DNA from 3 places in the Roseococcus sp. genome. Region 1 is predicted to be linked to each of the others. Evidence: predicted binding sites of a transcription regulator. Region 1 holds the regulator's gene; each other region holds the start of a gene.

Region 1 (9,864 bases):
CCTTGGCGAGGAACATGGCGTGGCGGAACTTTTCCCAGTGGCCCGAGGCCTCCCAGAGCCGGCGGTCGACGAGCTGGGGGGTCTTGACCTCCTGGTAGTCGGCCGCGTCCAGGCGACGGCGCATATAGTCCTCGACCGTCCGGTAGAGCTTCCAGCCCTTCGGATGCCAGAAGACGCTGCCCATCGCCTCTTCCTGGAGATGGAAGAGGTTCATCTCCTTGCCGATGCGCCGGTGGTCGCGCTTCTCGGCCTCCTCGATCATGTGGAGATAGGCGTCGAGCTCCTTCTGGTCGCGCCAGGCGGTGCCATAGATGCGCGACAGGACGGGGTTTTCCGGCTTGCCGCGCCAATAGGCGCCCGCGACCTTGGTCAGCTTGAAGGCCACGCCGATATCGGCCGTGCTGCGCATATGCGGGCCGCGGCAGAGGTCGATCCAGTCGCCCTGGCTATAGAGGCTGATGGTCTCGGTCCCGGGCAGGTCCTGGATGAGCTCGACCTTGAAGCGCTCGCCCTTCTTGGTGAAGAGGTCGATCGCCTCCTCGCGGCTCACCACGCTGCGCTGGAAGCGGGCGCCGCGGCCGATGATCTCGCGCATCTTCGCCTCGATGGCGGCGAAGTCGTCGGGGGTGAAGGCCTCGTTGCGGGAGAAATCGTAGTAGAAACCGTTCTCGATCGACGGGCCGATGGTGACCTGCGTGCCCGGAAACAGCTCCTGGACGGCCTCCGCCAGCACATGCGCCGTATCGTGCCGGATGAGCGCCAGCGCCTCCGGATCGCGGCGCGTGATGAAGCGCAGGGACGCGTCCGCCTCGATCGAATCGGAGAGATCGACGAGCTTGCCATTCACCTCCATGGCGAGGGCCGCCTTGGCGAGGCCGGGCCCGATCGCCGCGGCCACGTCCGTGCCGGTCACCGCACCATCGAACTGGCGGATGGAAACCGTCGGGAAGGGTGATCGCAGGCATCTCTGTATATCTCTTGCTGTAGCTGGCGTGGAAGCGAACGGCGGACCATGGGGAGAGCGCCCTGCCCGGTCAAGGCCCGGCGCATTGCCCCAGCCGCGCCGAAGGCGCAAAAACAGACATGTCCCCAATGCCCGAATTGCGTACCGCGATCTTTCTGGATTTCGACAACCTCGTCTCGGGCCTGCGGGACGGCGCGGGCAGCGAGGTTGCGCTGCGCTTCGCGCAACAGCCGGAAATCTGGCTGGAGCGGCTACTGGAAGATCGTCCCCGCCGCGCCCTGCTCCGACGATGCTACATGAATCCAGCCGGAGTCCTGGATGACGAGGCCGGTTCGCGCTTTCGCTATGGCGAGTTCCGCTGGGCCTTCATGGCTGCGGGTTTCGAGGTGATCGACTGCCCGCGGCTGACGCGGTTGAAGAATGCCGCCGACCTCCGCATCGCGCTGGATGCCTTCGAGACCATGCTGGGGGCGGCGCCTTGCGACGAGTTCATGCTGCTCTCCACGGATTCCGACTTCGTTCCGTTGCTGGTTCGGCTGCGCGCGGCGGACCGGCGCACACGGCTGGTCGCCCACCCCGAGGTCGGACGCATCGTCCGCGCGGCCGCCGACGAGATCATCGGGCTGGATGTGCTCGCGGGCTGGCTGGGTTGGCAAGCCTCGCCGGAGCCCGGCGAAGCCTTTGGCGCGGCGAGCCCGGCCGATCTGCTCGCCGTCGTTCGCGACATCATGACGGAGGCCCAGGATCCCGTGCACGTCCCCCATCTCGGGCAGATGGTACGGAACCGAACCGGGCAGACCCTGCGCGGGAGCGACTTTGCCGGCTACGGCTCGCTCGATGCCCTGCTGACAGCGGCCGGCGGCTTCATCCGCCGCGACGGCCCGGGCGGGGGACATGTGCTCCGCCCGGAATGGGCGGATCAGCCGCCGGCGGCCTGAAGCACTTCCTCCACGGGAAGCGCCGAGATCGGCCGGCGCCGCAGGACCGTCACGGCCCGTCCGCGGGGAGCGCAGAGGGCAGGATCGCTCTCTGAACCGAACAGAGCGACGGTCGGGCACCCCATGGCGGCCGCCAAATGCGTCGGACCGCTGTCATTGCCGATTGCGAGGGTCGCGCGACGCGCGACGGCGGCAAGCTGTCGCAGGTTCGTCCGGCCAGTCAGGTCCATGGACTGCGGCGCGAGGCGCCGGATTTCCTCCGCCAGCGGCGTTTCGCTGGCGATGCCGCAGATCACCGACGGCAGGTCGAGGTGGGCAGCCAGGGTGCCGAACCGCTCTGCCGGCCAGCGCTTTCCCGGACGCGCCGGGGAAGCCCCAGGAAGCATCAGCGCGAAACGGGGCGGCAGGCCCAGAGCCGAAACATCGGCTTCGAGCCAATCGAGGTTGGGGCGCGGGGAAGGCTGTGATCCCCGCGGCGACGAGCTGCCCGCGCTGCCGCTCCGCCGTATGCAGAAGATCGCGCTGCGGATCGGTGTCCGGATGCGAAGCCCCCGGAGCGATGCCCGACCATTCGGCACGACGGCCGACGAAGAGCCGGTAGCGCGAGGATCGCCCGGAGGTCTGCAGGTCATAGACACGATCGAAGCCGGCGCCTCGCAGACGTCGCGCCAGGCGCAGAACGGCTCCAGGGCTCCACCAGCTGGGCCTGCCGTCGGACCAGACCCGGTCGAACCAGGGGCTTTCGGCGGCCAGTGTCGCGAAGAGCCCCGTCGTCAGGAGCGTGATCTCCGCCTCCGGGTGGTGTGCCCGGATGGCGGCGAAGGGGCCGAAGGCCTGCACGAAGTCGCCGAGCGCGGCGAGCTTGATGACGAGGATCCGCTGGGTCACAGCAATTCCCGATAGACGGCCAGCGTCTGCGCCTGCATGGCTTCCAGGGTGGGCACTCGCTGTCGCGCCGCCTCCCCGACCGCCCGAAGGCTTTCGGCGGGCATGGCCAGGACACGGGCGATCGTGGCGGACAGCGCGGCCACATCCCCAGGAGGGGTGAGCCAACCGGTGACGCCATCCTCGATCGTTTCCCGAGGGCCGCCGAGATCGGAGGCAATGATGGGGCGCCCGAGTGCCTGCGCCTCGGTCACGGTCCGGCCGAAGGCTTCGGGCTCCGTGCTGGCATGGACCACGAGGTTCGCCGCCAGCATGGCCGCTGGCATGTCCGAGACGTGGCCGGCGAAACGAAGGCGATCGGTGACCCCGAGCTGCTCGGCGAGGGCCCGGAGTTCGCCCACATAGCGCTCGCGCCCTGCGGTATCGCCGGCCAGGACCGCGATCACTCCGGGGAGGCTGGGGCAACGCCCGGATCAGCACGTCATGGCCCTTCCATCGCGTCATCCGCGCCGGAAGGAGCACGATCCCGGTGTCCTCGGGCAAGGACTCAGGCGTCGCGCAGGGCGATGACCCGCGACAGATCAACCTTCGCCGCATCGAAGCGCCGCGGATCCACGCCGCGAGGGATCATGCGGATCGCCGGCCCGTCGCCATAGATGCGCCGGATGTGGTCCGCGATGTGCCGGCTGATGGCGATGACCCGCTCGCCGCGCGCCATCACGGAATTGTACAGCCGCTTCCCCGGCCAGCCCTCGCCATAGGTGCCGTGATAGGTCGTGACGAAATGCGCGCCGCTCCGCCGCGCGGCCATCAGCGCGGACCAGGCGGGAGCCCGCGAGCGGGCATGGATGATGGCAACCCCCTCCTCCGAGGCAAGTGCCGCGAGCCGATCGGCATTGCGCCAGATGCCCGTCGGCGACTTGGTGACGAGCGGCAGCGTCACATGCCTGGCGCCCAGCGCCTCGAGCTCCGGCACGAGCCGCCCCCCGGCAGATGCGACGATCGCGCGGTAGCCGGCGGCCTGGATGGCCTCGGCGATTTCCAGGGTTCCACGCTCGACGCCACCGGATTCCAGCGCTGGCAAGACCTGCAGAATGGCGGGGGAGCGTGGCATGTGGCGCGTTGCTAATCCCGGCCATGGACGACGGCAACCATGCATGCCATCGGGAGTGCATGAAGGAACGCATCGGCACCCTCGGCGACACGCCCCTCGCCTACCGCGCTCTGGCCGGGAAAGGGCCCGGCGTCGTCTTTCTCGGCGGCTTCCACAGCGACATGACCGGCAGCAAGGCCGCCTATCTCGCGGAATGGTGCGCGACCCGCGGCCGGGCCTTCCTGCGCTTCGATTATAGCGGGCATGGCACCTCGGGCGGCCGATTCGAGGACGGGACCATCGGGAAGTGGACGGCCGACGCGGCCGCCGTCCTGGAGGAATTGACCCAGGGTCCGCAGATCCTGATCGGCTCCTCGATGGGCGGCTGGATCGCGCTCCTGCTGGCGCTGCGCCATCCCGACCGTGTGGCCGGGCTGATCGGCATCGCCGCCGCACCCGACTTCACGGAAGAACTCATGTGGTCCGAATTTCCGGCCACGGTCCGGGACCAGATCGAGCGCGAAGGGGCCTGGATGCGGCCCAGCGAATATGGGGATGCCTATCCGATCACCCGCGCCCTGATTGAGGACGGGCGAAATCATCTGGTTCTGGGCGGCCCGATCGCCCTGCATCACCCGGTCCGACTGCTGCACGGCCAGGACGATCCGGACGTCCCGTGGCAGCACAGCCTGCGCCTCGCCGAGCGCATCGCCGGCCGCGACGTGGAGGTCACGCTCATCAAGTCCGGCGATCATCGACTGTCCACGCCCGAGGATCTGGCCCTACTCGGGCGCACCCTCGGCGCGCTCCTCGGCGAGGATGGCGCGTAGGCCTTCGCGATAGCTGGGATAGGCCCAATCGAGACCGAGGGCGGCCTTTGTCCCGATGCTGGAAACGCGGCGGTTCTCAGACCAGAAGCTTCGTCCCATCTCGCTCATCCCGGCCCAGGCTTCGGCGAAGGAAATCCCGGAGGGCGGGGGAATGCCGAGAAGCCGCGCCGCCTCGGCCGTGACTTCGGCCGGCGCCGCCGGCTCGTCATCGGCCAGATGAAGGACACGTGGGCCCGGCCTTTGCGATCCCAGCAGAGCCGCGAGCACGGCCCGCGCGATGTCATCGCGATGAATCCGGCCGAAGGTATGGCCGGGCTTTATGACGCGGCGCGCGGATCCCGCCCGGAGGTCCGCAAAGGCATTGCGGCCAGGGCCGTAGATGCCCGCCGTGCGGAAAAGATCGACCGCCAGGCGCGATCCCAGCCCCGCCCATTGCAGCTCCGCGTCCAGCCTCCGCCTGCTCCTGGCCTGGCCCGGCGACGGTGGAGTGCCTTCATCCACCCATTCCCCGGCGCGGTCCCCGTAAACACCCGTCGTCGAAAGATAGCCGATCCAACGCAATGGCGCCGCGCGAAGCGCCCGCTCATGCAGCGCCCAAACCGGATCGCCCATGGGACCGGGTGGCGTGGTGACGACGAGATGTGTCGCGTTGGCAAAGGCTGCCGCGTCGTCGAAACCCACCAGTTGGACGCCGTGAGGGGCGGAAGCGGCCCTAAGGTCGCGCACCGTTCCCGTCACGCGGATGCCGCTGCGGGCCGCGAGGGATGCGATCGCAGAGCCGCTGAAGCCCAGGCCGATCACCAGCAAGTTCATATCTGAAACCACCCTGTCACCCATGCCCTGTCACCCCGCGATGCCGCAAGGGTTGCCGAACTGACAAATCACTGGACCGACACCATTTTTTCGATTGACTGATCCGGCAGAACCTTTCTAGAACGAATTTCGAGTTGCCGGTTTGTTCACGCCGGCCTAAGGGGAACCCATGTTCCCCTCTACGGGAGAGGTTCAAATCCGATGCTTACGCGGAAGCAACATGAATTGCTCATGTTCATCAATCAGCATCTTGAGGAGACGGGTTTTTCCCCTTCCTTCGATGAGATGAAGGCGGCGCTCGACCTCAAGTCGAAATCGGGCATCCATCGCCTCATCACGGCCTTGGAAGAGCGTGGCTTCCTCCGCCGCCGCGCGCACCGGGCCCGCGCCCTGGAAGTCGTGCGGCTCCCGGGCAGCGCCATCCCTCCGCGCGTGGACGCCGCCGAAGAAATCGCCGCGAACGTCGTTCAGGGCAATTTCGGCCGCCCGCCGAAGCAGGAGAAAGCCAGTTCCGTCACCCTTCCGCTCTTCGGGCGCATCGCCGCGGGCATTCCGATCGAGGCCTTGAGGGATCAAGGCCAAGGCGTCGACGTGCCTGTCAGCATGCTGGGGACGGGAGAGCACTACGCGCTTGAAGTCGCGGGCGACTCCATGATCGAGGCCGGCATTCTGGATGGCGACACCGTCGTCATTTGCCGGGGTGATTCGGCCGAAAACGGCGATATCGTCGTGGCGCTTGTGGACGAAAACGAGGTCACGCTGAAGCGGCTAAGGCGGCGCGGCAATTCCGTGGCGCTGGAGCCCGCCAATCGCAATCACGAAATCCGCATCTTCGGGCCTGACCGGGTGCAGGTTCAGGGCCGGCTGATCGGGCTGCTTCGCAGCTACTGACGCGCCTATCTCGCGGTCAGGAGTTTCCAGTCCTCGGTCGCGAGGCTCGCCACCAGGCCTGAGATGTCGGCCTGAAGTTTCGGGAAATTGGCGCTCCGGCGGATGTGCTGCTCGTCCATGTAGAGCGGGCGGGCGATCTCCATCTGGATCACATGAATGCCCTCCCGTGGCCGCCCATAGTGGCGGGTGATGTAACCTCCCGCATAGGGATCATTGCGCCGAACGCGATAGCCAAGCCTCTGAAGGCCGACCTCCATCACCCGCGTCACTTTCGGAGAGCAGGTCGTGCCATGGACATCGCCGAGCACGAAATCCGGTGGATCCAGCGCCTGGGCCGGGTGGGCCGGCATGGAATGACAATCGATCAGCAGGCAGAGACCAAAGCGATCCCTGGTTTCGGCGATAAGCGCCGAAAGGGCCGCATGGTAAGGCTCCCAGCACGAACGAACCCGGCGCTCGGCCTCCCAGAAGGACAGGCGATGGCGGTAGATCGTCTCGCCGGTGGCCACGACCCGAGCGATCGTTCCAAGCCCGGCCCCCACCCGCGGGCTGGCACTGTTCACCCAGCTTGGCAGGGGAGTGTCGAACATGCCGGGGTCCAGCTCCCAGGGTTCGCGGTTCGCGTCACACCAGGCGCGTGGAAAACGCGCGGCCAGGAGCGGGGCGCCTATGGATGGAACCGCGGCAAAAAGCTCATCGACGAAAGCATCTTCGCTCCGTCGGATGCCGATGGCGTCCAGGCGGATCGAGGCGAGGAAATCGTCCGGATAGTCGCGTCCAGAATGCGGTGAGGCAAAGACAAGTGGGATCGTCTGTCGCTCGGGGCGCAACAGGTCATAGGGCGGGGAGTGAGTGGCGAGATCATCCATTCAGAAGGGTCATTAGGCCACGACAGGGAGTTTTTGTCACTCGGCGGAAGCAATGCGAACGCAGCGGTGTCTCTGTCATCCTGACCGGCCTGGCCGCCTGATACCTACCTCCGGGTTCGATCATCTGAAGCGACCGAAAGGACATCCTTCCGCCGACGCTCGCCTTTGCAACGATCGACTTCCGTCGCCATCCCGCCTGTGCGACCGTGGAGGCAATCATAAGACGGAGGATACGCCATGCCCGAGGGTTCGATCGATGTTCCAACGCCCAATGCCGCAGCCATAGCCGAACTGGCCCACGGGCTTTCCGATCTGCTGCGCCTTCGCACCCTGCCTTTCGGCATGAAGCTCTTCCGCGATCAGGCGGAGATGGAGGCCATCCCAGGCCTGCGCAGGCCCCAGCCCGGCACGCGCTTTTCCACCTGCCAACTCGTCACGCAGGCGCGCATGGCGGGCTTTACCCTCGCCATCACGCACGACAACGTGCCGGAGTTCAGCAATTGCGGCGGCGTCATCGGCCTGAACGCGCCCTCCGAGCTCTACACCTCGGGCCGCAAGATGGATGGCGTTTGGTTCCAGAACATCGAGGCCTCCGCGGCACACCAGGCGCAGATGCCGCGCGTTCCGCCGGAGTATCACGGCCTCGTCGTGTCGCCCCTGCGCTCCGCCCGGCTCGACCCGCCGGACGTCTGCCTTTTCTATGCAAATCCGGCTCAGATGATCCTCTTCATCAATGGGCTGCAGTGGCGCAATTATCGCCGCTATGACTTCTCCATCACCGGCGAGAGCGCCTGCGCCGACAGCTGGGGCCGGGCCCTGCGCGACCGTACGGTCTGCCTCTCCCTGCCCTGCTACGCCGAGCGCCGCTATGGCGGCGTGGCCGATGATGAAATGCTCATGGCTTGCCCGCCGGCGGATCTCGCCCGCGCCATCGAAGGCTTGAAAGGCCTTGCCAAGGCCGGACTGCGTTATCCGATCATGCCCTATGGCCCCCAGGCCGACCCCGCCCAGGGCATGGGGAAGAGCTACGCGGGCAAGTCCTGACAGGCTGCCCAGCCAAGGACCGCGGCACGCGTCGGCGGAGGTTTGCCAAGAAGTACGGCCTCCGTACCGCCGGAATGGCGTGCCCTTGTGGGTGACGAACCCCCAGCGGCCCCTACCATCGGGGCCGCTGCATCTCCGGGCTTCCGCCCAACTGAGCCTCCGGCCGGAGGGTACCGCCCCCGGCCCTGCGATATCTCCGGCCGCCCTCGTCAGATGACGCCGTGGGAACGCATGGCATCCGCCACACGGCTAAAGCCAACGATATTCGCGCCCAGCACGTAGTTGTCCGAAGCCCCATACTCCTTGGCGGTCTCCGCACAGGCCCGGTGGATGTCGCGCATGATGTCCGCCAGGCGCTTTTCCGTCGCCTCGAAGGTCCAGGAATCGCGCGAAGCGTTCTGCTGCATCTCCAGGGCGCTGGTGGCGACGCCGCCGGCGTTCGCGGCCTTTCCGGGGCCGAAGAGCACGCCCCCCTCCTGGAAGACGCGGACGGCTTCGGGCGTCGAAGGCATATTCGCGCCCTCGGCGACCGCGATCACGCCGTTGCGCAGCAGCATCTCCGCGTCCCGGCCCGTCAGCTCGTTCTGGGTTGCCGAGGGCATCGCGATGTCGCAGGGAACGGACCAGATGGAGCCCTCGCCGTAGTGATGGGACGAGGGGCGCTCCTTCACGTATTGCGAAATACGCTCGCGGCGGTTCTCCTTGATGTCCTTGATGAGATCGAGGTCGATACCCTCCTCATCGACGACGTAGCCCGCCGAGTCAGACATCGCGATGACCTTGCCGCCGAGCTCGTGGATCTTCTCAACGGTGTAGATCGCGACATTGCCCGAGCCGGACACGACCACGCGCTTGCCTTCGATGGCCTGGCCGCGGGTGCGGAGCATCTCCTGCACGAAGTAGCTCGCGCCGTAACCGGTCGCCTCGGTGCGAACCAGCGATCCGCCCCAGCCCACGCCCTTTCCGGTGAGAACACCCGCTTCGTACCGGTTCGTGATGCGCTTGTACTGGCCGAACATGTAGCCAAGCTCCCGCCCGCCCACGCCCATGTCGCCGGCGGGCACGTCCGTGTACTCGCCGAGATGGCGGTACAGCTCCGTCATGAAGGATTGGCAGAACCGCATCACCTCGGCTTCGGACCGGCCCTTCGGATCGAAATCCGAGCCGCCCTTGCCGCCGCCGATGGGCATGCCGGTGAGCGCGTTCTTGAACATCTGCTCGAAGCCCAGGAACTTGATGATTCCGAGATTCACCGAGGGATGAAAGCGAAGGCCGCCCTTATAGGGGCCGAGCGCCGAGTTGTACTGGACCCGGAAGCCACGATTGACATGCGTGCGGCCGCTGTCATCCGTCCACGGCACGCGGAAGATGATCTGCCGCTCCGGCTCGCAAATCCGTTCAAGGAGGGCATCGTTGAGGTAGGATGGCTTCTTGCCGACAACGCGCCCGAGGCTCTCGAAGACCTCTTTGACCGCCTGATGGAACTCTACTTCTCCGGAGTTCCGGCGGAGGATATCGGCGAATATAGGCTCAAGCT
Region 2 (9,864 bases), 380 kb from region 1:
GGAAGAGCGGCACGCCCTTGGTCTTTTCCAGCACCTTCTCCAGCCCTTTCGGGATGTCGATCGGCTCCTCGCCGTTCCGGCGGCGCAGATAGGGATGCACCATGTCGCCCTGGATGGGGCCAGGCCGCACGATCGCGACCTCGACGACGAGATCGTAGAATTCGCGGGGCTTGAGGCGCGGCAGCATGTTCATCTGCGCCCGGCTCTCCACTTGGAAGACGCCGAGGCTGTCGCCGCGGCAAAGCATCTCATAGGTCTCGGGATCCTCGGCCGGGATCTCCGTCATCAGCTTCATGCCGATGAGGTCCAGAGCGCGGCGGATGCAGCTCAGCATGCCGAGGCCGAGCACATCCACCTTCAGCATCTTCAGCGCGTCAATGTCGTCCTTGTCCCACTCGATGGTGTGGCGGTCCTTCATGGCCGCGCGCGTGACGACGCAGAACTCGGTCAGCGGGCCGCGCGTGAGAACGAAGCCGCCGACATGCGTGGCGAGATGCCGGGGGAAGTTATGGATCTCCTCCGCCAGCTCGCAGGCCATCCTCAGGCGGGGATCGGCGGCATCCAACCCATGCTGCTCCACGATCTCCGCCCAGCTCGAATCATTGCCGGGCGAGCCGCCGGTCTTGGCCATGAAGGCGGTCGTCGTCTCGTCGAGGCCGAGCGCCTTGCCCACCTCGCGGATGGCGCTGCGGCTGCGGTAGCGGATCACCGTCGCGGCGATGGCGGCGCGGTGGCGGCCGTAATGCGCGTAGATGTGCTGGATGACCTCCTCGCGCCGCGAATGCTCGAAATCGACGTCGATATCGGGCGGCTCGCCGCGCTCCTCGCTGATGAAGCGCTCGAAGAGAAGCTGGTAGGTATTGGGATCGAGCGAGGTGACACCGAGCGCGTAGCAGACGGCGGAATTGGCCGCCGAACCGCGCCCCTGACAGAGGATTTTTTCGCTCCTCGCGAAGCGCACGATCTCGCTGACGGTCAGGAAATAGGAGGCGTAGTTCAGCCGGCCGATGATCCCGAGCTCCTTGTCGAGCTGCGCCTGTACGGCTTCGGGCACGCCGCCGGGCCACATCTTCGGCAGCGCCTCGGTGACGCGCGCCTCCAGCGTCTCCTGCGGCGTTCGGCCAGGATCGAGGATCTCCTCCGGATACTCGTACAGAAGATCGTCCATCCGGAAGCTGCAGGCCGCAACCACCTCGGCCACGCGGCCTACGGCCTCTTCGTGCCCTTCGAAGAGGCGGCGCAGCTCGGCTTCGGGCTTGAGGCAGGCTTCGGCATTGGGCTCGGCGGCGAGGCCCAGCTCGTCGATGGTGCAGCCTAGCCGGATGGCGCTCAGCACATCGGCGAGGCGGCGGCGTTCCGGGGCGTGATAGCGCACGCCGCCGGCCACGATCAGCCGCGCCTCGGGGATCTGCGCGAGCAGGTCCAGCCGGTGCCGGTCCGAGCCGCGCGCGCGGTGATGCGTCGCGATCAGCAGTGGCATGGCCAGTCGCTCGCGCAGCATCCGCGCCTCATGGGCATGGCGCGTGGCGAAGGCCCGGTCGGGGAGCTCCGGGGCGAGGCGCGCCAGAACCTGGCCCTCCATCGCTGCATACATCTCTTCGGGCGAGAGGGGGCACTCGCCCTTGGGCGCCTCCATCCGCGCGGCGGAGAGCAAGGCGCAGAGGCGGCCCCAGGCGGCGCGGTCGGTCGGCCAGGCGAGGTATTCGCTGCCATCGGTGAGGCAGAGGCGCACCCCCGGCAGGAAGCGGAGATCCACCGCCGGATCCCGGCAGGCGACCCAGGCCCGCACGATCCCGGCCATGGAATTGCGGTCGGCGATGCCGAGCACGCCATGCCCCAGCGCCTTGGCGGTCCGGGCGAGCTCGCTCGCATGCGAGGCGCCCTCCAGGAAGGTGAAGTTGGTCAGCGCCCCCAGCTCGCCGAAGCCCGTGCTGCGGATCGGAGGCGGCCTGGGGCCGGCCGGCCTGGGCGACGGGCCGGGCAGGATGATCGCGCTCACGCCAGATATCCGTGCACGAACCATTGCGCCCCGGGCCCGGCCTCGCCGCGCCGGCAGACCCACCAGCGCGCGCCCGAGGCGAGCTGGACGCGGTAATAGTCGCGCGGCGGGCGCTCCTGCGGAGGGCGCCACCATTCGGGCTCCAGCCGCTCGGGCCCCTCGGCGGAAACCACGCGCTCCACCCTGCGGCCGAGGGTCAACTGCAGGGGCGGGGCGTCGGGCAGCAGGGCCGTGGCCTTCACCGGCACGGGCCGGCGCAGCAGTCGCAGCGGCCGGGGCGCGGCCATGGTTTCCGCCACGGGGGCGAAGGCATCCGCCCGCCGCACCGCCCGCTCCGGCCAATGCGAGGCCCGCGGCGCCAGGCGCCAGATCGTCAGGCGCTGCTCCAGCCGGTCGAGCAGCTCCGACAGGGCCTCGGGCTCAGCCTCCTCGCCGGGCAGGCCGGACTGGCGGGCGTGCAGCGCCTCGGTCGTCTCGGCGGCGAGGCTCATCTTCTCGAAGCCGAGCTCGGGCTGGAGCTCCTCGATGCGGCGGTCCATCAGGCGGCGCAGATGGGCGGGGGCGCGGCTCGCCTGGCCGAGGCCCTGGCGCAGCTCCTGCCAGGAGCCGTCGCCGCGGAAGGCGAGCAGGCGCAGCGCGCGCACGCCCTCGCCGGATTCCAGCAGCCCGGCGCAAAGCCGCTCGATCAGCGCGCCGATCGCCCGCTCCAACCCCGGCGCGGTGCAGAGGGGCGAGAGATATTCGCGCGACTGAAGGTGGCGCGGCGGCGGGCGGACCGGGGTGAAGGGGACGAGCCGGCCCCGCAGCGCGGCCAGCTCCTCGGCGATGAGCTGGCCGAAGCGCCGGGCCAGCGGTCCGCGCGGCTGGGCCTCCAGCGCGGCGACGTCGCGCAGGCCGAGGCGATGCAACGCCGGGATCATCGCCTCGGGCAGAGCGAGGGCGGTGACGGGCAGGCGGGGCAGGGCGGCCGCCTCCTGGTCCGGGGCGAGGACCTGCGAGCGCAGGCCGGCGCGCAGCATCGCCGCGAGCGCGGCCGGCGCGCCGCCGAGCAGACCGCGCGCGGGCGCCCCGGCGGCCGCGAAGGCGCGGCGCACGCGGATCAGCAGTTCGGGCTCTGGATCGGGCAGGCCCGTGGTCTCGATGACCAGCCCTTCCTCGCGCCAGATCCCCACCAGCGGCGAGAAGCGCAGGGCCCAGACGGCGGGACGCTCGGCGGCCAGGCTTTCGCCGTGGAGCACGAGGAAGCGGCGCTCGCCCAAGGGCATGCCGGCCTGTGCGGGGGGCAAAGGGGGGGCGACGCAGGGCAGGCCCGTCTCGAAGAGGGGAAGGCTCGGGGTGCGGGCGAAGCGGCGGCTACCCATGGGCGGGGCCCGGCGGGGCGTCTTCCCTCTTCACGCCAGCCGCCGCTTGGTCGCCGGCGTTGCCTGCGCGGGGGCCAGCGTCCGCAGTTCCCCCCGCGCCGCATCCCATTCCCCGACCCAGGCGCCCGGCCGCCCGCCGCGGGCGCGCAGCAGCGCGATCTCCCATCCGGGCTCGCCCAGATGGTCCGGGCCGGCCTCGACCGAAAGCCGGGCGGAGAGCCGCCAGCGGGTGAGCGCGGCGGTGGGGCCGGGGGCCGCGTCGTCCGGGCGCAGCATCAGGCCGATCCCGCCCCCCGTCTCCGCCGCCAGCTGGAGGCGGCGGGCGGCGGTCAGGTCGGGGATCTCGCCGAAGGTCAGCACGGCGCCGATGGCCGGGCAGCGCAGTCCTTCCTCGGCGGCCCAGAGCGCGTCGGCCGGGCGCGGGGCACGGACCAGGATCAGGCTGGCCGCCGAGAGCCCGATGCGCGCGAGGCCGGGAGGATAGGCATCGGGTTCGGCGGCGATCCAGAGCACGGAGCGGCCGGGCAGGGCGGCCTGGGCGCGGGCCAGCAGCAAGCGCGCAGAAGCCGATCGCCGCTCCCGGCTCGGTCCGAGAGCACCTCGTGGAGCCCGGCCAGGGGCAGGCCGTTCCAGGGCAGATGCGCGTCGATCTCGGGCGAGAGGGGCAGGGCGGCGCGCCCCGTGCCAGGGCCCTCCAACCCCGGATCGAGCCGCGCGATCCGGGCCCGCAACCCGGCCAGAAGGGCTGCCCGGTCGGTGGGGGGCGGTTCGTCGGGATCGGGGGAAGGGGCTTGGGGGGGCATCTGGTTTGCCACAAATGTTCTTGATATGTTCTAGTCCTGGAACACGGGCCAGTCAAGGTTCGAGGCTTGCGGGAAGGCAGACGGGGCGCCTGCCGGAGTTCCGAAAAAACCCACAGCGAATCAGGTCGCAGAAAGGCTTTCTTCAGCTCTCGCCGTCAGCCTGCCCCTACCCCCCCCCGAGTGGAGGCACCCCTCGATGCGAAGATCCGCGCGGCTGGCGCCCCTGCTGGTCCTGTCTCTTGCTGTGGCCCTTCCCGTGGCCTGCACCCCTCTGCCGGCCCTCCAGGCCGAGGGCACGCCGGCCGGGCGCGTGGCGCGCGAGAGCTTCGCGAGTCTCCAGGCCGGCGGGGTCTCCGTCGGCGCCGGCATTGCCGTGGATGACCGCCATCTCCTCACCAATGCCCATGTGATGCGTCAGGCCGGGGGCCGGGTGACGCTGCGGCGGGCCGGTGGCGGCGGCGAGGCGACGGCGCATTTCGTGGGCGCTTCCCCGCGCATGGACCTCGCCGTGCTGCGCATGCCCGAGGGGTTCCTGCGCCCCGCCAGCCTGGCGCCCGAGATCCCGGTCGAGGGCGAGGCGGTTTGGGCGCTGGGGCCGGAGGGGCTGGGCCGATCGCTCGCGGCCGGCCGGGTGGAGCGGCCCTGGATACAGATGCGCGGCTTCGGCCCGGGCTTCACGGCCCGGCTCGGCGCGCTGATGGGATTTTCGGGCGGCCCGGTGGTGGACCGCGGCGGCCGGGTGATGGGCCTGACCACGGCGCTTCCCGAATCCGGTGGAGCCACGGTGCTCGGCATGATGACCGGCGTGGACCTGGCCGGCTTCGCGCAGGGCGATCGCCGCCAGGTCTTCATCCTCGACATCCACGAGGCGATGGAGGAGGCGCGGCGGATGGGGGCCTTGCCCGCCACCCGCCTGGCTCTCGCTGATTAAGGCGCGCTTGGCGCCCCGCTTAGATGCCCCGGATGTCCCAGGGTTGGCGCCGCGTCTCGATACAGGCGTCCATTCGCGTGATGCCGATATCGCGCAGCATATGCTCGTCCAGCGCCGCGAGATGCTGGCGCGTCTCATAGGCGCGCCAGAATCGCGTGACCTGCTCCAACCACTGGAAGCTGTCCTTCAGGCCCACCAACGCGGCATCGAGCCGGAACGCGGAGGGGGAGAGGAGCCGGGCGGACATGACATATTCCTTTTGGGTTCTGCGTCTCTGATCTGAGCCGCGAAGAAACAATCGCAGTCTTGGAAGCATCAATCCAACGACTTTTCTTGACGGGGACCATCAGTTTTTGTGATACTTTCCGAATGCTCCCCGCCGGCCTCGACCCCGAACTGCTCCGCAGCTTCGTCCTCATCGCCGAGGGACGCAGCGTCACCCGGGCGGCCGAGCGCGTCGGGCGGACCCAGTCCGCCGTCTCCATGCAGATGCGGCGCCTCGAGGAGGTCCTGGGCGAGGAACTGCTGCGCCGCGGCCCCAAGGGGATCGAGACCACCTCCAAGGGCGCTTGGCTGCTGGAGCGGGCCCGCACACTGCTTTCGCTCAACGAGGAGATCATCACCAACTTTCGCGCCCCGCCCATCACCGGCCAGGTGCGCCTCGGCAGTCCCGACGATTACGCGCTGCAATGGCTGCCCGGCATCCTCGCGCGCTTCGGCGAGGCCTATCCGGGCATCGAGGTGGACGTGCTCTGCATGAGCTCGGAGGAGCTGGCCCAGCGCCTGGCGCATGGCCATCTCGACATGGCCTTGCTGACCGAGGGCAATGGCACCGGCGGCGAGGAGGTCTGGCGCGGGCCGCTGCGCTGGGTCGGCCAGCAGGGCACTTCCCTGCACCGGCGCGATCCTCTGCCCCTGGCCGCCGCCCACCCCGGCTGCACCTGGCGCCGCGCCGCGCTGGAGGCCCTCGGCCGCGCGGGGCGGCGCGTGCGCGTCACCTATAACAGCTCCACCCAGTCGGGCTGCTTCGCGGTGGCCCTGGCGGGGCTGGCCATCACCATCTCGACGCCGACGCGCCTGCCGCCGGGCCTCACCTGGCTCGGCGAGGCCGAGGGACTGCCGCAGCTGGCCGAGATGGGCATCCTGCTCGCCACCGGCGAGGTGCCGCTCTCGCCGGGCGGCGTGGCATTGGCGGAAGCGATCCGGGACGGCTTCGTCCAGTTATCCTGAAACGGCTCTTGAGCGCCTGGCGGCGCGCGTGGTGAGGTGCTCCCAGAAAGTTGGGAGAGTTCGAGACATGCATCGCCGTACAGCCCTGGGGGCGCTGATCGCAGCGCCGGTCCTGGCCGCCCCAGCCTATGCCCAATCCTGGCCGGAGCGCCCCGTCCGCATCGTGGTGCCCTATCCGCCGGGGGGATCGAACGACACGGTCGCGCGGATCATCCAGCCGCGGCTGCAGGAGATCCTGGGCAAGCCCATCATCGTCGACAACCGCGCCGGCGCCTCCGGCTCGGTAGGCTCCACCGAGACGGCGCGCTCCCAGCCGGACGGCTACACTTGGCTGCTCGCCAACGACACGCTGGCGGCCAACGAGACGCTGATGAACCTGCCCTACCGGGTGATGGAGGGCTTCACCTTCAACTCGGTGCTGGGCACCTGCCCCTATGCGCTGACGGCCCATCCCTCCACGCCGCTGCGCAGCATCGAGCAGCTCATCGCGGCAGCGAAGGCGGCGCCCGAGACGCTCAGCTATGCCACGACGGGCGTGGGTTCGCTGGCGCATGTCTCGACGGTGCTGCTGCAGCAGCGCGGCGGCATCAAGCTGCTGCACGTGCCCTATCGCGGTGGCGGGCCGGCCCTGCAGGACGCGCTGGCGGGCCATGTTCCCCTCTTCATGTCGAACATCGTCATCATCCTGCAGCACATCCGCGAGGGGCGGCTGATGCCGCTCGGCATCTCGACGGCGGCGCCGAGCCGCTTCCTGCCCCAGGTGCCCACGATCGCGTCGCAAGGGTTCCCGGGCTTCGAGGCGCTGACCTATTGGGTGATGGTGGGCCCGGCCGGGATTCCGGATGCGATCAACACGCGCTTCAACACCGCGCTGAAGCAGGTGCTGTCCGAGCCGACGGTGCAGGCGCGCATGGCCGAGCAGGGGGCGGAGATCGTCGCGAGCGCGCCGGCCGAGGCCGAGGCCTTCATCCGCGGCGAGATCGCCAAATGGGGCGCGGTCATCACAGCCAACAACATTCGGGTGGACGGCTGAAACAGGCTTGTCATACCGGGTGGCCCTCGGCATGAGAATCCCCAGCGTTCAGGAAAAAGAAGGGAGTCCAGCCATGGACCGTCGTTTGTTTCTGGGGCTCGCGGGCGTCTCGCTCGCGGCTCCTTCCATCCTCCGCGCCCAGGGGCTGCCCGACCGGCCGCTTCGGCTGATCGTGCCCTGGGCCCCCGGTGGCTCCGTCGACACCATCGCCCGTCTCTTCCAGCCGCGTCTGGCCGAAGTGCTGGGGCGCGCCATCGTCATCGACAACCGCGGCGGCGCCTCGGGCGCCACGGGCGCGATGGAGGCGGCGCGGGCGCCGGCGGACGGCAGCACCTGGGTCTTCGTCTACGACACCCAGGCCACCAACGAGACGGTGATGCGCCTGCCGTTCAAGACCATGGAGGCCTTCGTGCCCGTCAGCCACGTGGCCTCGGGGCCGCTGGCGATGGTGGCGCACCACTCCTCGCCCTTCACGAATTTCCAGCAGGTGGTGGAGGCGGCCAAGCGCGCGCCGGACTCGCTGAACTACGCGACCTCCGGCGTGGGTGGGCTCGCGCATGTGTCCACGACGCTGCTGCAGCAGCAGGGCGGCTTCCGCATGACCCATGTGCCCTATCGCGGCGGCGGGCCCGCCGTGCAGGACGCGGTGGCCGGGCATATCCCGTTGTTCATGACGAATGTCGTGATCGTGAGCCAGCATATCCGCGCGGGCCTGCTGCGGCCCCTTGGCGTCACCACGAGCAGCCAGAGCCGCCACGTGCCGGGCTCGCCGACCTTCGCCTCGCAGGGCTTCGGCGGCTTCGAGGCGCCGACCTGGTGGGCGATGATGACGCGTGCGGGAACACCCGAGCCGATGGTGCGCCTGATGAACGAGGCGCTGGTGCAGGTGCTGAACGAGCCGGCCGTGAAGGCCAAGATCGAGGAGCAGGGCTGCGACATCGTGGCCAGCACCCCGCAGGAGTGCGGCCGGTTCATGGAGGCCGAGATCGCGAAATGGGGGCGGGTGATCACGGAGAACAACATTCGCGCCGATAGCTAGCTGCGGGTTGGGTTTCGTGATTCGCGCAAGCCTCGTGGCGCGCATGAGGCTTATGCGTCGAATTTCCGGAAGGGCGCTTTACAGATCCGCGTCATCCCCATAAAAGCCGTTTCACCGCAGGGGAATGCCACTGCGGAGCGGCTTTCGGGCCACGAAGGACTTGACTGCCCCGGCTAGCTTGGCTAGGGTTTGCGTCCTTCGCGGCAGAATCCGCGTCCCACTCGCAAGAGAGGGTCTACCCAATCCGGCCGGATCTCCGGCAGGACGGGCAAGTTGTTTTACATTCGAATCTGTTGATGCAGATGAGTATAGTGCGCGTTTATATTGATGCCATGGTTTGGTGTTGATGTTGAGCGGATTGGCTCTTGGATCTGGATGCGTGGTTGGCGCTGCTGGGCTTAGGTTTGGTTGGTGTTGGCTGCGGGTTTTTGGTTTGGGCTGATTTGGTGATGTCGATGCTGGGCGTGGAAGTAGGGTTTAGGATGGTGGGTTGGCCTGATCTTCGGATTGGGTGATGAACCTGAGAGTTTGATCCTGGCTCAGAGCGAACGCTGGCGGAATGCTTAACACATGCAAGTCGCACGGGCAGCAATGTCAGTGGCGGACGGGTGAGTAACGCGTAGGAATGTGTCCTAAGGTGGGGGATAACGTCGGGAAACTGGCGCTAATACCGCATATGTCCTGAGGGACAAAGCAGCGATGCGCCTTTGGAGCAGCCTGCGTCCGATTAGCTTGTTGGTGAGGTAAAGGCTTACCAAGGCGACGATCGGTAGCTGGTCTGAGAGGATGATCAGCCACACTGGAACTGAGACACGGTCCAGACTCCTACGGGAGGCAGCAGTGGGGAATATTGGACAATGGGCGCAAGCCTGATCCAGCAATTCCGCGTGGGTGAAGAAGGTCTTCGGATTGTAAAGCCCTTTCGACGGGGACGATGATGACGGTACCCGTAGAAGAAGCCCCGGCTAACTTCGTGCCAGCAGCCGCGGTAATACGAAGGGGGCTAGCGTTGCTCGGAATGACTGGGCGTAAAGGGCGCGTAGGCGGCACACACAGTCAGGCGTGAAATTCCTGGGCTTAACCTGGGGGCTGCGTTTGATACATGTGAGCTAGAGGATGGAAGAGGCTCGTGGAATTCCCAGTGTAGAGGTGAAATTCGTAGATATTGGGAAGAACACCGGTGGCGAAGGCGGCGAGCTGGTCCATTACTGACGCTGAGGCGCGAAAGCGTGGGGAGCAAACAGGATTAGATACCCTGGTAGTCCACGCTGTAAACGATGTGCGCTGGATGTTGGGTGACTTAGTCACTCAGTGTCGTAGCTAACGCGATAAGCGCACCGCCTGGGGAGTACGGCCGCAAGGTTGAAACTCAAAGGAATTGACGGGGGCCCGCACAAGCGGTGGAGCATGTGGTTTAATTCGACGCAACGCGCAGAACCTTACCAGCTCTTGACATCTGTCGGACTTC
Region 3 (9,864 bases), on a different contig from region 1:
CGACCTTGAGACTGTCCTGCCCGACCATGCGCATCTTGAATTCGTCCTCTACTCTGTCGTTGCGGGTTTAAAGCATGACGGCGGGTCACGGTCCATGGAGGTGAGCCTGTTCGAGGCACAGGAATTGGCTTGCTGGCGGGCGGAAAGGCCTGCTTTTGATTGCGTCTCATTCGCAATAGACCGGGGCGATGCGCTGCTGCTCAAGGGTGCGAACGGCGCGGGCAAGTCCTCGCTTCTTCGAGTGCTTGCGGGACTGCTTCCGCGCGCCGCGGGACGACTGCTCTGGGACGGCGCGGATGCCCTCGCGGACCTGCCGGCACATGGCGCGCGCTTGCGTTACCTTGGACATCAGGACGCGCTGAAGCCCTCGCTGAGCGCCGCCGAGAACCTCGCCTTCTATGCGCGGCTGCATGGCGGCGAGGTGGGAGAGGCATTGGAAGCGCTTCATCTCGGCGCGCTGGCGGATCTGCCGGCGCGGGTTCTGTCCTCGGGGCAGAAGCGGCGGCTGGCGCTGGCGCGCCTCGCATTGGGGCGGGCGCCGCTGTGGCTGCTGGACGAGCCCTCGGTCGGGCTGGACGCGGCCTCGGTCGAGACGCTGGGCCCGCTCTTCGCGCGGCATCGCGCCGCGGGCGGCATGGTGATCGCGGCGACGCACCTGCCGCTGCCGCTGCCCGATGCGCGGGAGCTGCGGCTTTGATCGCCCTGCTGATGCGTGAATTGCGGCTGGCCATCCGCCATCCGGCCGACACGCTCGCCGCCGTGATGTTCTTCGTGCTGGTCGCCGCGCTCTTTCCCTTCGGCGTCGGGCCCTCGCCGGAACTGCTGGCGCGGCTCGCGCCCGGCGTGCTGCTGGCCTCGGCCCTGCTCGCCGCGCTGCTGCCGCTCGACCGGCTCTTCGGCGCCGAGGCGGAGGACGGCTCGCTCGACCAGCTGCTGCTGAGCGGCCTGCATCCGGCGGCCATCTCGGCGGTGAAGGCGCTGGCGCATTGGATCACGACCGGCCTGCCCCTGGTGATCGCGACGCCGCTCGCCGCCGCGCTGCTCAACCTGCCCGTCGCGGCGATCCCCGTCGCGATGGCGGCGCTGGCGCTGGGCTCGGCGATCCTGTCGCTGCTGGGCGCGGCCGGCGCGGCGCTGACGCTGGGCGCGCGGCGCGGCGGCGTGCTGCTCCCGCTGCTGGTGCTGCCGCTCGCCATCCCGGTGATGATCTTCGGCGCGGCGGCGATCGAGGCCGCGGCCTCCGGGCTGGAGGCGCGGCCCTTCCTGCTGCTGGAGGCGGCGATGCTGGCCCTCGCCGCGCCGCTGGCGCCGCTGGCGGCGGGGGCGGCGCTGCGCGGCGACTAGAGCATCGTCCGACCAGACGGAATCGTCTGGCCGGATAAAGATGCTCGTAAAAACAAATGGCTAGAGCCTACGCAGTGAGCCCTTGCGAATGGAGAAGGCTCTAGCCGCCGGGGCAGATCGATCGACGGCGGAGACCCGCGGCGAGGCCGATGAGCGCGATGCCGAAGATCAGGACCGAAGCGGGCTCCGGCACCGCGACCGTCAGGGCTCCCGTGAAGCGGCAGCCGGAATTGCAGGACCCATCGCCCATCGCCATGCCGCTGACCGTATGGCTGCCGTCGAAGGTGAACTGAACGGTCATGTAGAGCGCGCTGCTGTAAAGGATCGTGCCGATGGGCAGCCCGCCTGGGGCGCTCGTGAGCTCGATGCGGGAGAAGGCCGAGGAGCTGTAGGGAATCTCCGCCGTGAAATCGTCCAGCGAGGCGGAAATGGCTTCGCGCAGATTGGACAACCCGACATGGACGCCGATCAGGCCGTCCAGTTCCGAAAACGGCTGGCCGAAGGCGCCGTTTGCCTGATGGAAATTCATGCCTGCGGCGAAGGTGTCGTCCCGCACCACGAAAGAGGCGTCGCCGATGATGGGATTGGGAAAGGGCGGGCCGCCGCCGAAGGGCGTTTGCATCGTCGGGCCGATCTGGGTGACCTGGAAAATAACGTCGGCCCTGGAGGCGGCGCCGCCCATCAACAGAAAGCCGCCCGCCACCGCGCCGAAAAGCCATTTGCGCAACTTGAAGATCTCCCATCTGAGGAAATCTTAACGATAAGCAAATTACATGCCGGGAAAAATAGATATGTAAAACAATGGATTCCGGGCGTTCGGCCCGGCGGCAGGACGCAATCGTAAACAGTCTCGACGGCTGGCCTTCAGTCCGCCTTGATCAGTTCCAGAGCCGCGCTGCGCAATTCTTCGAGCGACTGGCGCGCGATATCCGCGACGCCGGGCTTCAATTCGGCCTGCATCGCGCTTTGTGCCGCCTGCCAGGCTGGCATCGCCTCGGCCAGCTTCGCCCGGCCGGACTCCGTGACGGCGTAGCTGATGCGCCGCCCCTTGCCGGGCGTCCCGACGAGGAGGCCGGCCTCCAGCAGCCGGGCGAGGTTGCGGGTGAGGGTCGACCGCTCGATGCCGAGCTTATCCGCCAGTTCCCGCGCCGAATCCGCCTTGCCGGTCGCGACCACGATCAGCACGCCGAATTGCGAGGGTTCGAGGCCCAGCGGGGCCAGCCGCGCGGCATAGACGCGCGAAATCAGATTGGCCGTGCGGCGTGCCGCGAAAGCCAGGCACTGCGTCCGGATCTCGGAGCATGCCTCGACGGCGTCCTGTGCGGTCAGGGGAGGTTTGGCGGCCATGTGATGCATATACACACATCTACGTCCATTTTGAAACACTGATCACAACGGGAGCCGGTTTTTCGAAGCATCTTCGCGGAGCGCGTGGTCCCCGGCGGGACCTGGGCTTGGGGGGGGGAGTATCGCCCCGCCGGGGAAGCCGTCGCGCCTGGGGAGGGGGGAGTGTGGCGCGACGGCAAGTTGTAAAGAGTTCAACGCGGAAAGACGGGATCGGTTGAGCCTTCCCACGTCCTGATTTTGGCCGGCAGCGAGAGGGCTGCCCAATCCGGAATGCCTCTGCCGCCCATCGGGTCCGCCTATCGCGGAGCCGGCCCTTGCCGTGGCGGTTTGTTCTGTTTACGTTCCGTATCATGGCCAAGGATCGCTCCCGCTTCGTCTGTCAGTCCTGCGGCGCCGACCACCCGAAGTGGCAGGGGCGGTGCGACGGCTGCGGCGAATGGAATACCCTGGTCGAGGAATCGACGGCGCCGCGCGGCCCGGGGCCGGCCGGCAAGGCGCCGCTCGGGCGCGGCATCGACTTCGTGGGCCTCGCCGGCGAGTCCGAGCCGCCGCCGCGCCATCTCACCGGCATCGCCGAGCTGGACCGCGTTCTGGGGGGCGGCTTCGTGCCCGCCTCGGCCGTGCTGGTGGGCGGCGATCCCGGCATCGGCAAGTCCACGATCCTGCTGCAGGCGGCGGCGCGCATGGCGAGCGCGGGCAAGCGCGTCCTCTACATCTCGGGCGAGGAGGCGGTGGCCCAGGTGCGGCTGCGCGCCCGGCGCCTGGGCCTGCAGGACGCGCCGATGGCGCTGGCGGCCGCCTCGGGGCTGCGCGACATCCTCGCGAGCCTGGAGGCCGAGAAGGACGCCACCCTCGTCGTCATCGATTCCATCCAGACCATGTGGCTGGACGCCCTGGATTCCGCGCCCGGCACCGTCGCCCAGGTCCGCACCTGCGCCTTCGAGCTGATCCGCTGCGCCAAGGCGCGCGGCTTCGCGCTGGTGCTGGTCGGGCATGTCACGAAGGAGGGCACGCTCGCCGGCCCGCGCGTGCTGGAGCACATGGTCGACGCCACCCTCTATTTCGAGGGCGATCGCGGCCATCAGTTCCGCATCCTGCGCGCCACCAAGAACCGCTTCGGCGCCACCGATGAGATCGGCGTCTTCGAGATGACCGAGGGCGGGCTGATGGAGGTCACCAACCCCTCCGCCCTCTTCCTGGCCGAGCGGCGCGGCAATATCTCCGGCAGCGCCGTCTTCGCCGGGCTGGAGGGCACGCGGCCCGTGCTGGTCGAGATCCAGGCGCTGCTCTCGCCCAGCAACAACGGCGGCAGCCCGCGCCGCCAGGTGGTGGGCTGGGAGGGCGGGCGGCTCTCGATGCTGCTGGCCGTGCTGGAGGCGCGCTGCAACCTCACCTTCGCCCAGTCCGACGTCTATCTGAACATCGCCGGCGGGCTGCGGATCAACGAGCCGGGGGCGGATATGGCGGTGGCGGCCGCGCTGGTCTCGGCCATCACCGACCGCCCGACCGATCCCGACGCGGTGTATTTCGGCGAGGTCGGCCTCTCGGGCGAGATCCGCCAGGTCTCCCAGGCCGAGCAGCGCCTGCGTGAGGCGCAGAAGCTCGGCTTCTCCGCCGCGGTCCTGCCGCGCCGGGTGGCGCGGGGCAGCAAGGCGCCCGCGCCGATCGAGGGGCTGCGGCTGACGGAGATCGGCCATCTGGCGGATCTGGTCGCGCCCTTCGCGGCGGGCACGCTGACGCGGGAGAAGACGCGCGCATGACGCCGCCTGTACGCCTTCTGCCCCTCCGCCTCCTGATGGACCGGCTGCCCACCCCGGTCGGCGAGGCCCTCCTGATCACGGACGGTGAGGGCTATCTCCGCGGTCTCGACTGGGCGGATCACGAGGCCCGGCTGACCTATCTCCTGCGCCTGAACTACCGCCCCTTCGCGCCGGAGCCCGGCGCCGCGCCGCAAGCAATGCGGCGGGCGCTCGCCGCCTATTTCGAGGGCGAGCTCGGGAGCCTGGCCGCCATCGCGTGGCGAGCGGAAGGCACGCCCTTCCAGCAGGCCCTATGGGCGGCGCTGACCGCCATCCCGGCGGGCGAGACGCTGAGCTACGGCGCCCTGGCCGCGAAGCTGGGCCGGCCCCGCGCCGTCCGTGCGGTGGGTGCGGCCAACGGCGCCAATCCCATCAGCCTGGTGGTGCCGTGCCACCGGGCGATCGGCAGCGACGGCTCGCTGACCGGCTATGGCGGCGGGCTGGACCGCAAGCGTTGGCTGCTGCGCCACGAGGGCGCGGCCTTCCGGGAAAAGACCGCCCGCGGCTGACCCTCGATAACTGCGAACTCCTCGCAACTTTCCTTGATTTTCTGGGGGACTCACGCGAATCACGCCGTCCCGCTATATGCAGCCCGCATGACCTGGGCCGATGGCATACTCCTGATCGTGATGGTGGCCTCCGCCATCCTGTCCTTCATGCGCGGATTCGTCCGCGAGGTGCTGGGCGTCGCGGCCTGGATCGGCGCCGCCTTTGCCGCCTTCGCCTTCCGCGAGCCCCTCGTCGCCGTGCTCAACGGCACCATCGAGCCGGACTGGCTGGCCGATGGCGTGGCGGTCGGCGCGGTCTTCCTGATCGTGCTGGTCGTTCTCAAGCTTGTCATTCACGCATTGGCGGGTCGCGTTCAGAGCAGCCCGCTGGGGGGTGTGGATCGCTCGCTCGGGGCCATATTCGGCTTGGCGCGCGGCGCTTTCATCGCGGCCTTGGTCTATGTCCTCGCGGGGCTCTTCGTGCCTTCCGTCGAGCGCTGGCCCGAGGCCGTCCGGGAAGCCCGCTCGCTTCCGCTGGTCGTTGATGTCGCCAGATGGGTTGTAGGCCTGATGCCGGAGGAGTATCGCCCCCGCATCGCCGCGCCCCCCGAGCGCCGTGAGCCGACGCAGGAGGATCTGATGCGTCCGCCTGCCCGTAACAGAACCTAGAGGCCGCCCCCCATGTCCCTGCCCCTCTCGGATGACGACAAGTTCCACGAGGAATGCGGCGTCTTCGGCGTCTGGCGCCACAAGGACGCGGCGGCCCTGACCGCGCTCGGCCTGCATGCCCTGCAGCATCGCGGCCAGGAGGCCTCGGGCATCGTCACGCTGGACGATGCGGGCGCCTTCCACACCCATAAGGGCCTCGGCCTGGTCGGCGACATCTTCGGCGACGCCAAGGTCATGGCGAGCCTGCCCGGCAGCACGGCCATCGGCCACAACCGCTACGCCACGACCGGCGAGACGGCGCTGCGCAACGTGCAGCCGCTCTTCGCCGACTTCGAATTCGGCGGCTTCGCCGTCGGCCATAACGGCAATCTCACCAATGCGGGCGTGCTGAAGAAGGCGCTGGTCCGGCGCGGCTGCCTGTTCCAGTCCTCGACGGACAGCGAGGTCTTCGTCCACCTCATCGCCATCAGCCTCTACTCCACCGTGCTGGACCGGCTGATCGACGCGCTGAAGCAGGTCCAGGGCGCCTATTCGCTGGTAGCGCTGCACAACGGCGCGCTGATGGGCGCGCGCGACCCGCTGGGCGTCCGCCCGCTGGTGCTGGGCCGGCTGAACGACGGCTGGGTGCTGGCCAGCGAGACCTGCGCGCTCGACATCGTGAGCGCCGAATTCGTGCGCGACATCGAGCCGGGCGAGATCGTCATCATCGACGACAGCGGCATCCGTTCGGTGAAGCCCTTCTCGAACACCGCGAACCGCTTCTGCATCTTCGAATACATCTACTTCGCCCGGCCGGACTCCGTGATGGAGGGCACGCCCGTCTATGACACGCGCAAGCGCATCGGCGCCGAGCTGGCGCGCGAGAGCGGCGTCGAGGCGGATGTCGTCGTGCCCGTGCCCGATAGCGGCGTGCCGGCGGCCATGGGCTACGCGGTGGAATCCGGCATTCCCTTCGAGCTCGGTATCATCCGCAATCATTATGTGGGCCGCACCTTCATCGAGCCGACGGATCAGATCCGCAACCTCGGCGTGAAGCTCAAGCACAGCGCCAACCGCGCCGTGCTGGAGGGCCGGCGCGTGATCCTGGTCGATGATTCGATCGTGCGGGGCACCACCTCGAAGAAGATCGTGGAGATGGTCCGCCAGGCCGGCGCTGCCGAGGTCCATATGAGGATCTCCTCGCCGCCGACCACGCATAGCTGCTTCTATGGCATCGACACGCCCGAGCGCAGCCAGCTGCTCGCCGCCCAGCACGATCTCGAGGAGATGGCGAAGCTGATCGGCGTGGACAGCCTCGCCTTCATCTCGCTCGACGGGCTGTACCGCGCTCTCGGCAAGTCGGGCCGCGACGCGTCCAATCCGGCCTTCTGCGACGCCTGCTTCACCGGCGACTACGCCATTCCGCTCACCGACACGCTCGACAAGGCCGAGCGCGTCACCCTGATGAAGGCCAGCGCGTGAGCTCAGCCGTGCTGGAAGGTCAGGTCGCGCTCGTCACGGGTGCGAGCCGCGGAATCGGCCGGGCCACGGCGGTGGCGCTGGCGGGAACGGGCGCGCATCTCGTGCTGACGGCGCGCAGCCAGGGCGGCCTCGAAGAGACTGACGACCTCGTCCGCGCGGCTGGCGGCACGGCGACGCTGATCCCGCTGGACATGGTGCGCGAGGCCGATCAGCTCGACATGCTGGGCCCGTCGATCGTGCAGCGCTTCGGGCGGCTGGACGTGCTGGTGCATGCGGCCGGAATCCTCTCCCGGCTGACGCCCGCCGCGCACATCATGCCGCGTGACTGGGAGGAGAGCCTCGCGGTCAATACGAGCTCGACCTGGCGGATGATCCGCACCTGCGATCCCGCCCTGCGCGTGGCGCCGGCCGGCCGTGCGATCGTACTGACGGACCGCTATGCCGAGCAGCCGACCGCCTATTTCGGGCTGTATTCGGCGGCCAAGGCGGCGCAGGCGCATCTCGTGCGCTGCTGGGCCGCCGAGGTCGAGCAGACGCCGATGCGCGTGACGCTGGTCGATCCCGGCCCGGTCGCGACGAATCTGCGCTGGGCGGCTTTCCCGGGCGAGAACCCGCTCTCCATCCGCCAGCCGGAGGAGGTCGGCGCGGCCATCGCGAAGCTGCTGGCCGGGAGCCCCGAGCATGGCGCGACGCTCAGGATCTGAGCCGTCGGCCCGCTTTTGCGACACCTTTCCAACGGACCGCGCGCAAGGCGCGCGGCGCGAAGGCAAGGCGGCGGAGCCGCCTTCCGCCGCTTGAAGGCATGAAATGAACTATCGCCACGCCTTCCACGCCGGCAATTTCGCCGACTGCATGAAGCACGCGCTGCTCGTCTGGCTGCTGCGCGCCCTGGCCCGCAAGCCGGCCGCCTTCCGCGTGCTCGACACCCATGCCGGTATTGGGCGCTACGACCTCGAAGCCGACCAGGCCCAGCGCACGGGCGAGTGGCGCGAGGGCATCCGCAAGCTCCAGGGCGTCACCGAGGGGCCGCTCGCGGATTACGTCGCCCTGGCCAACGAGGAGGCCGGCTCCTATCCCGGCTCGCCGGCCATCGCCGCGCGGCTCATGCGCGAGCAGGACCGCCTCGCCTTGGTCGAGCTGCATGAGGAGGACCACGCGACGCTGCGCGCGCTGTTCCGCCGCGACGATCGCGTCGCCGTGCATCGCCGCGACGCCTTCGAGGCCCTGCGCGCGCTGACGCCCTTCCCCGAGAATCGCGGCCTCATCCTCATGGATCCGCCCTTCGAGCAGCCTGGCGAATACGAGCGGCTGGCCGCGGGCATCGTGGAGGTCTCGCGCCGCCAGCGCAGGCTGGTGCAGGCGGCCTGGTATCCCATCAAGGGCCGCGCGCCCGTGCGCGCCTTCCACACCGCGCTGGCCGAGAGCGGCGTGAAGGACGTTCTCGCCGCCGAGCTGCATCTGCGCGACCCGACCGATGCGGCGCGGCTGAACGGCTGCGGCCTCGTCGTGGTCAATCCGCCCTATGGCTTCGAGGAGGCCGCCCGCGCCATCCTGGCCGAGCTGGCCGATCTGCTGGCCACGGGAGAGCCCGGTGGAGGATGGACATTGACGCGTATCGCCGATGAGTGAGGTTGCCGTGATCGGCGCCGGGGCCTGGGGCACGGCGCTGGCGATCCATGCGGCGCGGCTGGGCCATCGCGTGACGCTCTGGGCGCGCGACCCGCTGCGCGCCGAGGCCATGGCGGCGACGCGCGCCAATCCGCGTCTTCCCGGCGTGATCCTGCCCCCGACGATGCGCGTGACGGGCGACCTGGCCGATCTGGCCGGGGCGGAGCTCGCCATCCTCGCCGCGCCGGTGCAGCCCTTGCGCCAGGTGCTGGCCCTGTTGCCGGCCGGGCTTCCGCCGCTCCTGCTGGCCTGCAAGGGGCTGGAGGCGGGCAGCCTGCGCCTGCCGCTGGAGGTGCTGGCCCAGGCGCGACCGGACCTCACCGGCGGCGTCCTCTCCGGGCCCAACTTCGCGATGGAGGTGGCCGTCGGGCTACCCGCGGCGAGCGTCGTCGCGGCGACGGACATGGCCCTGTGCGAGCGCGCCCAGGCGCTGCTCTCGGGCGGCGCGCTGCGGCTCTACGCCAGCGAGGACACGCTCGGCGTGCAGCTCGGCGGCGCGGCAAAGAACGTGCTGGCCATCGCGGCCGGCATCGCGACGGGGGCGGGGCTCGGCGAGAATGCGCGCGCGGCGCTGGTCACGCGCGGGCTCGCGGAGCTGTCGCGCCTCGTTGGTCGGGCTGGGTGGCAAGGCCGAGACGGCGGCCGGGCTGTCGGGCATGGGCGACCTGCTGCTGACGGCGACAGGCCCCTCCAGCCGCAACACCTCGCTCGGCATGGCGCTCGGCCAGGGGCGGGGCCTGGCGGAGATCCTCGCAGGCCGCGCGAGCGTGACCGAGGGCGTGGCGACCGCTCCGGCCCTGCTGGCCCGCGCCGCGGCGGCGGGGGTGGAACTGCCGATCTGCGCGACGGTGGTCGAGATGCTGGAAGGCCGGCTCGACGCGGCCGGCGCCGTGAAGGTGCTGCTGGGGCGACCGGTGGGCCTGGAGTAGGGCTCCGCACCCCCTGGTCAAAGTTACGGCATTTTCATATATTCGAGGCCAGGCACCTGCTTGGGACAAAATCGACGATGCGAAGCCTTCCTGCCCTCACCCTGGTCCTCACGGTCCTGACGGGGGCGGTTGCGGCCGAGGACATCCCGAGCCTGTTCC

The links. Region 1 encodes LexA, which represses DNA repair genes until DNA is damaged. Its sites were predicted from a motif close to TGTTCTANNTANGTTC; they were not measured.
Region 2: a site for LexA is predicted at 4,179-4,194, ahead of ACO057_RS19525 (ImuA family protein). Genes of this name have one in related genera too.
Region 3: a site for LexA is predicted at 3,020-3,035, ahead of radA (DNA repair protein RadA). Genes of this name have one in related genera too.

The regions. Positions count from the first base shown of each region.
Region 1 covers NZ_CBDDFJ010000036.1:72,230-82,093, reverse strand. The annotation lists partial or broken gene thrS (threonine--tRNA ligase) at 1-965, opposite strand, end outside; gene ACO057_RS17795 (NYN domain-containing protein) at 1,093-1,902, shown strand; partial or broken gene ACO057_RS17790 (glycosyltransferase family 9 protein) at 1,884-2,796, opposite strand; gene ACO057_RS17785 (glycosyltransferase) at 2,787-3,233, opposite strand; gene ACO057_RS17780 (glycosyltransferase) at 3,335-3,901, opposite strand; gene ACO057_RS17775 (alpha/beta hydrolase) at 3,961-4,710, shown strand; gene ACO057_RS17770 (SDR family NAD(P)-dependent oxidoreductase) at 4,663-5,547, opposite strand; gene lexA (transcriptional repressor LexA) at 5,725-6,414, shown strand; gene ACO057_RS17760 (N-formylglutamate amidohydrolase) at 6,420-7,283, opposite strand; gene ACO057_RS17755 (DUF169 domain-containing protein) at 7,521-8,327, shown strand; gene gdhA (NADP-specific glutamate dehydrogenase) at 8,537-9,864, opposite strand, start outside.
Region 2 covers NZ_CBDDFJ010000036.1:451,346-461,209, forward strand. The annotation lists gene ACO057_RS19515 (error-prone DNA polymerase) at 1-1,999, opposite strand, end outside; gene ACO057_RS19520 (hypothetical protein) at 1,996-3,360, opposite strand; gene ACO057_RS19525 (ImuA family protein) at 3,391-3,915, opposite strand; gene ACO057_RS19530 (trypsin-like peptidase domain-containing protein) at 4,360-5,094, shown strand; gene ACO057_RS19535 (DUF1127 domain-containing protein) at 5,114-5,341, opposite strand; gene ACO057_RS19540 (LysR substrate-binding domain-containing protein) at 5,464-6,324, shown strand; gene ACO057_RS19545 (Bug family tripartite tricarboxylate transporter substrate binding protein) at 6,392-7,357, shown strand; gene ACO057_RS19550 (Bug family tripartite tricarboxylate transporter substrate binding protein) at 7,431-8,396, shown strand; rRNA gene ACO057_RS19555 (16S ribosomal RNA) at 8,913-9,864, shown strand, end outside.
Region 3 covers NZ_CBDDFJ010000037.1:147,300-157,163, forward strand. The annotation lists gene acnA (aconitate hydratase AcnA) at 1-34, opposite strand, end outside; gene ccmA (heme ABC exporter ATP-binding protein CcmA) at 95-697, shown strand; gene ccmB (heme exporter protein CcmB) at 709-1,344, shown strand; gene ACO057_RS20455 (PEP-CTERM sorting domain-containing protein) at 1,445-2,071, opposite strand; gene ACO057_RS20460 (MarR family winged helix-turn-helix transcriptional regulator) at 2,209-2,691, opposite strand; gene radA (DNA repair protein RadA) at 3,042-4,451, shown strand; gene ACO057_RS20470 (methylated-DNA--[protein]-cysteine S-methyltransferase) at 4,448-4,999, shown strand; gene ACO057_RS20475 (CvpA family protein) at 5,087-5,647, shown strand; gene purF (amidophosphoribosyltransferase) at 5,660-7,108, shown strand; gene ACO057_RS20485 (SDR family NAD(P)-dependent oxidoreductase) at 7,105-7,812, shown strand; gene ACO057_RS20490 (23S rRNA (adenine(2030)-N(6))-methyltransferase RlmJ) at 7,916-8,737, shown strand; partial or broken gene ACO057_RS20495 (NAD(P)H-dependent glycerol-3-phosphate dehydrogenase) at 8,730-9,705, shown strand; gene ACO057_RS20500 (hypothetical protein) at 9,783-9,864, shown strand, end outside.